4 regions of the Staphylococcus sp. AC872 genome follow, and region 4 is predicted to be linked to each of the others. Evidence: riboswitches for the same ligand, from Rfam matches in the RefSeq annotation. Region 4 holds a riboswitch; each other region holds the start of a gene.
What was found. A riboswitch is a leader RNA that binds a small molecule or an ion and turns the genes downstream of it on or off. The one in region 4 is predicted to bind S-adenosylmethionine.
Positions count from the first base shown of each region.

Region 1: another riboswitch for S-adenosylmethionine. It lies ahead of ACZ267_RS08415 (methionine ABC transporter ATP-binding protein); the one in region 4 lies ahead of metX (homoserine O-acetyltransferase MetX).
Region 2: another riboswitch for S-adenosylmethionine. It lies ahead of ACZ267_RS00775 (Na+/H+ antiporter NhaC family protein); the one in region 4 lies ahead of metX (homoserine O-acetyltransferase MetX).
Region 3: another riboswitch for S-adenosylmethionine. It lies ahead of metK (methionine adenosyltransferase); the one in region 4 lies ahead of metX (homoserine O-acetyltransferase MetX).

Region 1 covers NZ_CEEDKW010000004.1:234,728-237,946, forward strand. Annotated here, with positions in the region: gene gcvH (glycine cleavage system protein GcvH) at 52-432, shown strand; gene ACZ267_RS08405 (toprim domain-containing protein) at 741-1,127, shown strand; gene ACZ267_RS08410 (thioredoxin family protein) at 1,120-1,416, shown strand; SAM riboswitch class I at 1,474-1,576, shown strand; gene ACZ267_RS08415 (methionine ABC transporter ATP-binding protein) at 1,667-2,692, shown strand; partial or broken gene ACZ267_RS08420 (methionine ABC transporter permease) at 2,685-3,219, shown strand, end outside.
Region 2 covers NZ_CEEDKW010000001.1:133,012-136,230, reverse strand. Annotated here, with positions in the region: gene ACZ267_RS00785 (SDR family oxidoreductase) at 1-747, shown strand, start outside; gene ACZ267_RS00780 (hypothetical protein) at 996-1,568, shown strand; SAM riboswitch class I at 1,622-1,719, shown strand; gene ACZ267_RS00775 (Na+/H+ antiporter NhaC family protein) at 1,796-3,091, shown strand.
Region 3 covers NZ_CEEDKW010000006.1:78,624-81,842, reverse strand. Annotated here, with positions in the region: gene pckA (phosphoenolpyruvate carboxykinase (ATP)) at 1-1,223, opposite strand, end outside; SAM riboswitch class I at 1,377-1,492, shown strand; gene metK (methionine adenosyltransferase) at 1,601-2,800, shown strand; gene ACZ267_RS10000 (NERD domain-containing protein) at 2,920-3,219, shown strand, end outside.
Region 4 covers NZ_CEEDKW010000003.1:179,145-182,363, reverse strand. Annotated here, with positions in the region: gene ACZ267_RS06650 (YybS family protein) at 1-327, opposite strand, end outside; gene metX (homoserine O-acetyltransferase MetX) at 465-1,430, opposite strand; SAM riboswitch class I at 1,496-1,601, opposite strand; gene ACZ267_RS06640 (AzlD domain-containing protein) at 1,704-2,033, opposite strand; gene ACZ267_RS06635 (AzlC family ABC transporter permease) at 2,030-2,722, opposite strand; gene serS (serine--tRNA ligase) at 3,054-3,219, opposite strand, start outside.

The DNA.
Region 1 (3,219 bases), on a different contig from region 4:
TTGTGGGTATGGCATCATTAAAATGTACTTAAAATTAGGAGGGGATTTATCGTGGCAGTACCAAACGAATTTAAATACTCTAAAGAACATGAATGGGTTAAAGTTGAAGGAAATGTAGCGACAATTGGTATTACTGAATATGCTCAAAACGAGTTAGGTGATATCGTATTCGTTGAATTACCTGAAACTGATGATGAATTAAACGAAGGCGACACTTTCGGTAGTGTTGAATCTGTAAAAACTGTATCTGAATTATATGCACCAATTACTGGTAAAGTAGTTGAAGTTAATGAAGAATTAGAAGATAGTCCTGAATTTGTAAACGAATCACCATACGAAAAAGCATGGATGGTTAAAGTAGAAATTAGTGACGAAAGCCAAATTGACGAATTATTATCAGCAGAACAATATTCAGAAATGATTGGCGAATAATATTTGCAAACTCCTCGATCTCGTATCAAGGAGTTTTTTTTAGTGTTTCTTAAATCTTTAGATTTTAGAAACACTTATGCCATTGCGAAAGCAGAGGCGAACCGAAGGAAGAATTTTATAGGCATGCGTACATATAATCTGATGAACTTAGATTTAAAAAGACATTGATGCTATTTGTAAAAAAGATATTAACAGTGTAATGAAATGGTTAATTCATTTTAAGTTTTTGTAGTATATGTTTTATAAATAGCATCTTCGTGGAATTAAATAGTGATAGCTAATTTTCGATTTTTAAAGGGTGAATACTTATGACTATTGTGAATAAAGTAATCATTGTTGAAGGTAAATCTGATAAAAAACGAGTGCAGCAAGTCATTGCAGAACCAGTAAGTATTATTTGTACGCATGGTACTATGAGTATAGATAAGATAGATGATATGATAGAATCACTTTATGGTAAACAAGTTTTCGTCTTAGCTGATTCAGATGACGAAGGGGATCGAATTAGAAAATGGTTCAAACGGTATTTAAGTGAGTCTGAACATATTTTTGTAGATAAAACATTTTGCGAAGTGGCCAATTGTCCTAAAAATTATTTAGCGCATGTACTTACCAAACATGGATTTAATTGCAAAAAAGAGAAATCCCTTATACCTAATTTAAAAACTGAAAGGTTAGTTTTAGTGAATGAGTAAATCAATCGAAATAGACGATGTGACTGAAAACTTTGGTGAAGATAAACATCTCATTTTCGGATATACGCCTACATGCGGTACATGTAAAGTGTCTGAAAGAATGTTGGATATTGCAAATGAAATTTTGAAACTTCCGGTTAAGAAAATTGATATGAACTTTCATCCAAAGTTTAGTGAAACACATCAAATTATGTCAGTACCAGTATTAATGTTAATGAATAAGGATAAAGAAGTAAAAAGATTGTATGCGTTTAGGTCTGTTCCTTATTTGTTAGAAAATTTAAAATAATTATTGACGAATCTCTACCGTGATGGTAGGATTAAATAAAATTAAATCATGCAAACACTCTTATCGAGAGAGGTGGAGGGATGTGCCCTACGAAGCCCGGCAACCGTCTTATATAGAAATGGTGCCAATTCACATAAAGGTAAACTTTAGAAGATGAGAGAAAGATATTTTAAAATGCTTTCTCAAACAGTCTAAAGTTTTGAGGAAGCATTTTTTAATTTGTATTAGTTATAAACAAGGAGGCATTAACGTGATTGAGTTAAAACAAATCGTGAAACGATATCATACGAAAAATAAAGACGTACTCGCTGTAGATCACGTTGATTTAAACATTCAATCCGGTTCCATTTTTGGGGTGATTGGTTTTTCTGGAGCAGGTAAGAGTACCTTAATTAGAATGTTTAATAATTTAGAAGCACCCACTTCTGGAGAAGTTATTATTGATGGAGATAGCATAAGTCAATTATCGAAGTCAGATTTACGTAAGAAGCGCCAAAAAGTAAGTATGATTTTCCAACATTTTAATTTACTATGGTCGAGAACTGTACTTAAAAATATTACATTCCCACTAGAAATTGCAGGATTATCTAGAGGAGAAGCAAAACGTAAGGCAAATGAATTAATAGAACTTGTAGGCTTGAAGGGACGAGAAAATGCTTATCCATCTGAGTTGTCTGGTGGACAGAAACAAAGAGTTGGTATTGCCAGAGCATTAGCCAATGATCCGACAGTATTGCTTTGTGATGAAGCTACAAGTGCACTTGATCCTCAAACTACAGATGAAATTTTAGACTTATTATTAAAAATACGTGAGCAACAAAATTTAACAATCGTGTTAATCACACATGAAATGCAAGTGATTCGCCGAATTTGTGATGAAGTCGCAGTTATGGAAAACGGACGCGTGATAGAACAAGGTCAAGTTAGCCAAGTATTTGAAAATCCACAACACGAAGTAACGAGACGATTTGTAAAAGATGATTTAAATGAGGATTTTGAGGAATCATTAGATGCGTTAGAACCATTAGATAACAATGCTTACATAGTTAGATTGAATTTTAACGGTGAAAATACGACTCAACCAATTGTATCGTACATTACAAAAACGCATCAGATTGACGTTAATATTTTAGAAGCTGACATTAAAAATACAAGAAATGGTACATTAGGATTTTTAGTTATCCATATACCTTTTATAAGTTCTGAAAATTTCGAAGATTTCAAATCTAATCTTAATGAGAAACATGTGAATGTGGAGGTGTTAAGACATGGGTAAGTCAGTTGGAGAAATACTCCAAGAAATGATTACAATGCCGAACGTCCAATGGCCAGAAGTTTGGCAAGCCATTGTTGAAACACTTTATATGACTGTCGTATCAACAATATTTGCTTTTATATTTGGATTGATTTTAGGTGTTTTATTATTTTTATCGGCTAAGAGTCATTCAAAAGTGGCAAGAATATTTTATTCAATCGTTTCATTTATCGTGAACCTATTTAGAGCGATACCGTTCATCATTTTAATCTTGTTATTAATACCATTTACAAGTGTCGTTTTAGGCACAATAAGTGGTCCAACAGGTGCACTACCTGCATTAATCATAGGTGCAGCGCCATTCTAGGCTAGATTAGTAGAAATTGCTTTCAAAGAGATAGATAAAGGGGTAATTGAGGCAGCGTGGTCTATGGGTGCTAATACTTGGACTGTAGTAAGAAAAGTATTACTACCTGAAGCAATGCCGGCGTTAGTATCAGGTTTAACAGTAACAGCAATTGCATTAGTGGGATCTACAGCAATTGCCG
Region 2 (3,219 bases), on a different contig from region 4:
TTAAAAGGATATAAAATGTTAGTCACTGGTGGCGATTCTGCCATTGGACGCGCAGCAGCTATTGCTTATGCTAAAGAAGGCGCAGATGTTGCTATTAATTATCTTCCAAGTGAAGACAAAGACGCACAAGAAGTTAAACAAGTGATTGAAGAAGCGGGACAAAAAGCAGTGTTACTGCCTGGTGATATACGTGATGAACAATTTAACTATGACATGGTCGAAGAAGCACATCAACAACTTGGTGGGCTGGATAATGTGACATTAGTAGCTGGACATCAACAATACCATGACGATATACAAGGGTTTGATACACAATCATTTAAAGAGACATTTGAAACCAATGTATATCCTATATTTTGGACAGTACAAAAAGCGTTAGAATATTTACAACCAGGTGCATCAATTACAACAACATCATCTGTTCAAGGATATAATCCAAGTCCTATTTTACATGATTATGCCGCTTCGAAAGCTGCAATTATCTCATTAACAAAAAGTTTATCAGAAGAACTTGGCGCAAAAGGTATTCGTGTCAATTGTGTAGCCCCAGGACCATTTTGGTCACCATTACAAATTACTGGTGGACAACCACAACGAAATATTCCTGAATTTGGTAAGGAAACACCACTTGGCCGTGCAGGACAACCTGTTGAATTATCAGGAACATATGTCCTATTAGCATCTGAAGAATCAAGTTATACAACTGGACAAGTCTTCGGTGTGACAGGCGGTATTCAAATTAACTAATGAATATAAGTTGGTCGATAAAGTGTTAATACTTTATCGACTATTTTTTTGTGACAAATTATATGATAACTATATCCAATTTTATTATGAATTTGGAATAAAAATATGTTTAATGTAAAATAAAAATATAAAATTATTAACCTTTTTGAAGAATGAAATTTAATTAAAAAATACCCTATATATTTAAGGGATTGGCATTTTATACGAGGACATGCAAATTAAATCTTATATCTAAAGGAGGTTATGACATGGTGAAAGATAGGTTTATAAGGGTTGCTCCGTTCATAATAGGTATAATCGCTATAGTTATATTTTCGTTATTTACTAAAAATCAATGGTTTTTAATCATTTTAATACTTTTATTTGCTTTAACCAATGCATTAAAAAATCTGTATTTTGTTAATAAAAATATTAAAAATAATATCATATGGATTAATCAAACAATCGACCGGTTATTAGGTATTATTGCGGGGTGTTTGTATTTAGGTTATGCCGGAATAGTGCTAATATCACAATCCCATGTATGGATTGGTTTCTTAATCCTAATGGTAACTATGGCGTTTGTTTTTTATATAGAAACTAAATTACAAATTGATGATGATACACAAAGGAAAAATCATCGAGATTATAAAGTGATCTCTCAACAACGTGAACGACAATTTAAAATACTGATGATTAGTATGACGATCATTTCTATTATTTTAATGATTGTATCACTTTATTTAAAATGGTGGATCGTCTTTGGTATAGCTATTGCAATGTTATTCGTAGTTGCTGTTGCATTAATTATTTATGAAAAATATTTTACGACGAAGTTATAATTTATGATTGACGTCATAGGAATTATCTTGTAACGTAAACGTTAAATATGAATCACTTATCAAGAGAAGTGGAGGGACTGGCCCTATGAAGCTTCGGCAACATTGAATCATGTGCCAATTCCAGTAACCTGTCTAGGTTTGAAGATAAGGGGATAATCGTTGTAGATGGACCTCTTTTCTTTATCATAAGGAAAAGAGGTATTTTTTGTAAGGAAGTAGGTCTAATGATGAAAGAAACTAAAAAGGGTAATGCTTGGGCGTTATTTCCGTTATTATTATTTATGTTGTTATTTTTAGGTGTAGGTATCATCTCGGGTGATTTCACGACGATGCCGTTAAATGTTGCGATAACGATTACAGTAATCGTTGCTTTGTTGATGAATCGCAAAGAAAAATTTGCCACTAAAGTTGAAGTGTTTACTAAAGGTGCAGGTCATTCAAATATTATTTTAATGATGCTTATCTTTATTTTAGCAGGCGCATTTTCTACGACTACAGAGAAAATGGGTGGCGTGACTTCTACTGTAAATTTGGGATTGTCTCTCATCCCTGAAAATTTAATTATAGTAGGTTTATTTATCATTTGTATGTTTGTTTCTATTTCAATGGGAACATCAGTAGGCACAGTAGCAGCTATTGCACCAGTAGGATTTGGCTTTGCGCAAGCAACAGATGTCTCTGCAGCATTATCTATGGCTACAGTAGTTGGTGGCGCTATGTTTGGAGATAATCTTTCTATGATTTCTGATACTACGATAGCGGCTGTACGTACACAACATACGAAGATGAAAGATAAATTTAAAGTAAACTTTAGAATTGTTTTACCAGGTGCGATATTAACTATAGTTGTACTATTTTTCCTAACAAATGGTATTTCCATGGATCATTCTAAAAGTTATGATTTCCAATTAGTTAAAGTCATTCCATATCTATTGGTGTTGATTCTAGCGCTAGTTGGTGTCAATGTGATTATCGTTCTTATTGGTGGAACAGTTTTATCTGGAATCATTGGTCTTATTGATGGCTCATTTGGTTGGAAAGGATTACTAAGTGCTGTATCTAAAGGGATTATAGGTATGGAAGATATTGCGATGATTGCCCTATTAATTGGTGGTTTAGTAGGACTTATTCAACATAATGGCGGTATAGATTGGTTGTTAAATGTAGTTAGAGGGCGCGTGAAATCTAAACGTGGGGCTGAAATAGGTATTGCCAGTTTAGTTAGTGTAGCAGATATTGCAACAGCTAATAATACTATTTCAATCATTATGTCAGGACCATTAGCTAAAAATATAGCAGATGAATATGATGTTGATCCACGTAAATCAGCTAGTATTTTAGATATATTTGGTGGATGTTTCCAAGGCTTATTACCATATAGTCCTCAAGTTATTTCAGCTGCAGGAGTGGCTGGTATCTCACCATTCTTACTTGTACCTTATAGTATTTATCCAATCATGCTTGGAGTATGTGGGCTGATTGCTATTTTAATTGGGTATCCGAAATTAAAAAATAAAGCATAAATATGATTAAAAACTGAGACTTTTTAGTCTCGGTTTTTTAGTTGATAAATAGAATTATAAATATTGAAAATGTTTTAAGTCAGCGTTTTAATGGTAAACTAGACTAAATGTGTAGAAGCGCAATCTTT
Region 3 (3,219 bases), on a different contig from region 4:
TAAACTGTAGGATGAAGTGGTAAGAAAGGTGCGCCGAAACAAGTAGAGAATGATGGTTCAGGTTCTGTTACACCACGTTCTGTACCTGCTAATTTAGACGTGAAACCACTTAAGAAATGATACATTGCTTGATCTTTATTTAATTTTGAAATTGGAGGAATCACTCCAAATGCATCTGCAGTTAAAAAGATAATCGTATTAGGATGTGCTGCTTTTGAAGGTAATACAATATTATCAATATGATGAATAGGATAAGCTGCTCTTGTATTTTCAGTGAATTTATTATCATCGAAATCAACAGTACCGTCTTCTTTAACGACTGTGTTTTCTAAGATAGTGCCGTATTCAATAGCATCATAAATTTGTGGCTCTTTTTCTTTTGAAAGATTGATTGCTTTTGCATAACAACCACCTTCAATGTTGAACACGCCATTTTTATTCCAACCATGTTCATCGTCACCGATTAATTTTCTTTCAGGATCAGCTGACAACGTTGTTTTACCTGTACCTGATAAACCAAAGAATAGTGCTACATCGCCTTTTTCTCCCACGTTAGCAGAGCAATGCATACTCATAATATCTTGCATAGGTAATAGGTAATTCATTACTGAAAAGATACCTTTTTTCATTTCCCCAGCATATTCTGTACCACCGATTAAAATCACTTTATGTTTAAATGACACAATGACAAACGTTTCAGTCTTCGTGCCATCAACTTCAGGATCAGCTTTGAAATGTGGTGCAGATACAATTGTAAAGTTAGGTTTGATTGATTTTGCTTCTTCTTTAGATTCAGGACGAATGAACATGTTATGTGCAAATAAATTATGCCATGCTAATTCGTTAATGACAGTTAATTTCAAACGTGAATCTTTATCACTACCTGCGTAACCATTAAAAACATATAATTCGTCTTTCTTGCCTAAGTAGTCTAATACTTTATTGTAAAGCTTTAAAAATGTTTCTTCATCGATAGGTTGATTGACGTCTCCCCAATCTACATTATCTCTATATGAAGGTTCAGTAACGATAAACTTATCCTTAGGTGAGCGGCCAGTGTATTTACCAGTGCTAGCATTAATAGCACCTAATTCAGTAAGTTCACCTTCATTATTATCTAATATTTTATTGTAAAGTTGAGTTGTTGATAGTTGAAACTTTGTTGATGGTTTTTCTAATAATTGTTTAATTTTAGTCGTTTCAGAGTATGTATCAATCGACATACTTAATCCCTCCAGATAGTTATAATGTAAGCCTTTACATTTCAATAGTATAACATATCAATTTAATTAATCCACCGTAAATTATTACTAAAATAACTTAAATCATAAATTGACATTAATTCTCTTATTAGGTAGTATTAATTTTAACGGATTCTCTTATCCTGAGTGGTGGAGGGACATGGACCCAATGAAACCCAGCAACCTCTTTTTACATATAAAAAGAAAGGTGCCAAACCGTTTGCAGACGTATAATGTCTGAACGATAAGAGCGAATGGACGTATAAGAGCCTTCACTCTATCTAGGTAGTAGTAGAAGGCTCTTTTATTTAGCTCAAATAAAAGAGAATTATCGTAATATATTTTAAAAGGAGCAAAACATGACTAACAATAAACGATTATTTACTTCAGAATCAGTAACTGAAGGACATCCAGATAAAATTGCTGATCAGGTATCTGATGCAATCTTAGACGAAATTCTTAAAGACGACCCTAATGCACGTGTGGCTTGTGAGACTACAGTGACAACTGGAATGGCATTAATTTCAGGTGAAATATCAACGACGACATATGTTGATATTCCGAAAGTTGTAAGAGAGACCATTAAAGAAATTGGTTATACACGTGCTAAATATGGTTACGATTCACAAACGATGGCCGTTTTAACTGCCATTGATGAACAATCACCAGATATCGCTCAAGGTGTTGATACAGCATTAGAATACCGTGATGATATTTCTGAAGAAGAAATTGAAGCAACTGGTGCAGGTGACCAAGGATTAATGTTTGGTTATGCTACAAACGAAACAGATACTTATATGCCGTTACCTATTTTCTTATCTCATCAATTAGCGAAACGTCTATCAGATGTACGTAAAGATGACATTATAGACTATTTACGTCCGGATGGTAAGGTTCAGGTCACTGTAGAATATGATGAAAATGATAAACCTAAACGTATTGATACTATTGTTGTGTCAACGCAACACGCTGAAGATAAATCTTTAGAAGAAATTCAAGAGGATATTAAAAAACATGTTATTTATCCAACTGTTCCAGAATCATTAATGGATGATAAGACAAAATTCTATATTAATCCTACAGGACGTTTTGTAATCGGTGGACCACAAGGGGATGCTGGATTAACAGGACGTAAAATTATCGTGGATACGTATGGTGGTTATGCACGCCATGGTGGTGGTTGCTTCAGTGGTAAGGATCCAACTAAAGTAGACCGTTCTGCTGCTTATGCTGCTAGATATGTAGCGAAGAATATTGTTGCTGCAGAATTAGCTGAACAATGTGAAGTCCAACTTGCATACGCAATAGGTGTAGCTGAACCAGTATCAATAGCTATAGATACCTTCGGAACAGGTAAAGTAACAGAGGCTGAATTAGTTGAAGCGGTTAGAGCAAACTTTGATTTAAGACCAGCTGGTATCATTAAAATGTTGGATTTAAAACAACCTATTTATAAACAAACCGCTGCATATGGTCATTTCGGACGTACTGACGTATTATTACCATGGGAAAAATTAGATAAAGTCAACGTTTTAAAAGATACGATTAACAAAGTTTAAACGAAATAACTTATGGGATGTTTGAAATATAATAAGATAAATTGCGACTAAATGTCGAAAATGTCATCATTATGTTTTATAATTAGTTGTATTGATCATATAAAAGGAGCGTTGATGTGATGAGTTTATCTTCACCTATTGGTATAGGGTTAATTGTTGCAGTAGTCATTGCATTTATCTTTTTTGTACTATTTTTAATTGCTTTAAATAGTAAGAAAAAGATTAAGCAACAAACAGAAGAAGAATACCAACAAAAAGAACAAAGTATAAAGGCATCTCATGAAGAAGCTTTAGAAAAAGAACGTATTGAGAATAAAAAGGCAGTTACGAAACAAAAAGAAGATTATGAAGCTACAGTAAATAGTAAAGAAAGAGAAATTGATGCATTAAAGCTATTCTCTAAAAACCATAGTGAATAT
Region 4 (3,219 bases):
CGTTGTTACATATAAAATTCTTTCTTTTGTTGCTCTTTCCTTAAGTAATTGTCCAATGATTAAACTCGTTAAAATCACTAAAACCATCATACTTAAGACGAATGTATTACCTAATAATGTTGTAATTATAACTGTTACTAAGGCACTAATTCCAAATGACTGAATAGATTTGTTCCATAATACGACACCTGGGATTGTTGCAAATAAACATAAAATTAAGCCGAGAATAGGTAATACATGTGTTACTAAAGCGACTATCACTAATGCTAATGTACCTATAATAGTTGCTTTAGGTTGTATTTTTGAAAACACACACGCCACTCCCATACTTTTTTTGACTATAATTACCATTTTAACCTCTTTGAAAAAAATAAACAATAAAGTACTACTGGTATTTATGTCGGTCAATTCTAGCAGTACTTTAGAGTGAAATACAACTTATTTTATGATTATAAAAATAGTCATTATCGTCGAATATGTTTCGCATTTAAAAAGTGATATAAATTAGGTGCCCAATCTTCAAAGTTAAGTAAGAAACCATCGTGCCCCACATTATCTGGTACAAAAAAGTGTCGATGATATTTAAAACGTTGTCCTGCCGCTAATACTTGATCATCTGGATATAACAAATCATCTATGAATCCCATCGTTAATACCTTTGTGTCTAATGATTTAAACACTTTATCAACATCATCTCTGCCTCTATCAATATTATGACTATCTAAGACGTCCAGCAGTGTTAAATAACATGATAAATCAAAGGATTCTTTGAACTTGTTCCCTTGATGTTGTTGATAACTAACTACCTCTTCAGGTGTGAAGCGTTGATCATAACTTTTAGAAGATCGATAGGTTAAAAATCCTAATTGTCGAGCAATACTTAAACCTTCTTTACCTCCGATATGAATCGCTTGTCTAGCAATCTCATTAAAGGCACAACTGTACGATGAGGTTTTATCTGTAGCAGCAAGTATAACCGCTTTATCTACTTGGAATCGTCGATTATAAAGTAATTCGAGCGCTTGCATACCACCTAAACTCCCACCGATTAAAATATCTATTTTATTAAACCCTAATGCTTCTATCCCCTTCTCAAGTGCACGTACGATATCTCTTAATGTTAAATGATCTGGAAAATGTGGATCATTATGCTTTGAACTTGAACCAAATGGACTCCCTATGACGTTGAATGTTAAAAATTGATAATCATTGATAGGCATATAACCACCATCAATAATTTCACGCCACCAACCTGGATGTTCATCTGTACCATATGTAAGATGATTGCCAGTTAATGCATGGCAAACTAATGCTAATGGTTGTCCAGGATAACCTACATGTTCATATTTTAATTTTAAGTTTTGTATCGTTTCTCCAGACTCTGTCGTGAATTGGCCTAATTCTAATGTATCAACTGTATAATTCGACATATATGAATCCATCCTCCTTTAAATAAAAAAGCTTCTTACTCTATGAGAAGTAAGAAGCGGTTCAGTACTTATCATTCGAGTGCTCGTTGGTTTTAGCACCGTACTCGTATTCTTTATAGCCGGTTACTGAAGCGTCTATGGGCCAAGTCCCTCAACTTCTCTGAATAAGATTTTATGATTAAGTTTTGAATAAATATATTAATTATCTAAATTTTCTAACTACTTAAATTTTAACTAACTCTATCACGAAATTCAATATGTAGACCTTGATTTCTATAGAAAGAATCTCAATAGAGCGATAAATGCAATACCGCCTAAAATGGTCCAGGTTAGGCTTCTCGTATATATGGCTAATAATACAGTTGGTATTAATGCAATAATGAATGGCACATTGAGTGTATAGCCTACACTACCTTCATGTTGTTGAATAATACCGTCCAAGACAAGTGCTGTAAAAAGTGTGATAGGTATAAAGGATAACCATTGAATAATAACATCTGGTAGATTTACTCGTGAAATCATCATAAATGGAATCACTCTGACTAAAATCGTAACAATACCACATAGAATAATAATGATTAACATATGTTGATCTGTCATCATCTGTCCATCACCACCCCTAATGTAGATGCGACAACCGCAGATATTATAATCGCTACATACGAGGGCATAACAAAGCTTAACGTTAACATCATCACAATGACGCATAGAATCAGCACAAGATAAATGTTGATCTTAGACTTTTTAACAGATTCAAATTGAGCAATACCTAAAAATACAAACATAGCTGTAATCGCAAAATCTAATCCTAACATCTCTGGATTCGAAATATATTTGCCGAATATAGCACCAACTACACAAGAAAAGGTCCAAAACAAATATGCTGTGATGTTTAAACCATGCAACCAACGATCGTTAATTGGCTCACCTTTTAAATAAGGCGTGATGGCTACACCAAATGTTTCATCGGTTACTAAAGAACCAAGTCCAATTCGATTCCATAAACCATAAGACTTAAAATTGGGTGCTAACGTCATACTTAATAAAAACATACGTGAATTAACAATAAATGTTGTTAACACTATCGCTGTTATGGGTGTTCCAGCTATAACTAACGCACATATAATAAATTGCGCCGCACCAGCATAAATAATCAAACAAAGTAATATAATTTCTAATAAACTAAACTTTTGAGATGCAGCAACGATGCCAAATGAAATACCAACACCTGCATACCCTAATAATGTTGGAATGCATTCTTTAACACCTTGTATAAATGTGAGATGGGTCATCTTGTCTCCCCCTTTCTAGTTACAAACGCATTTACGTTTAAATAATAAACTCAAGTCTAATATACAATGATGAAAACGGCAATCACTTTAGACGTCGGTATGTGTTACGTCAGACAACCCTCACTTTTAAAATTCCGTCATCACAATATTTTAAATATGACAGAATTTTCTATAAATAGTTAGACTCCCCCCCCACTATTTTGCATCTAAATTTTACTTAATGTCCCTCCCCTACCCTCATACTTTAGGTTATTGACATAAAAAAATACGCGGCAATGATGGCTCTTCATTACCGCGCATTGTATAGCTAGTCATTCGCTAACAATCTAAATTATTTAGTTGGCTTTTGAATATGAGTTTTACCACCCATGAATGGTACTAAGGCTTCAGGGATAGTTACAGTACCATCTTCATTTTGGTAGTTCTCAACAATTGCTGCGAATGTACGACCTACAGCTAAACCACTACCATTTAACGTATGCGCTAATTCAGGTTTA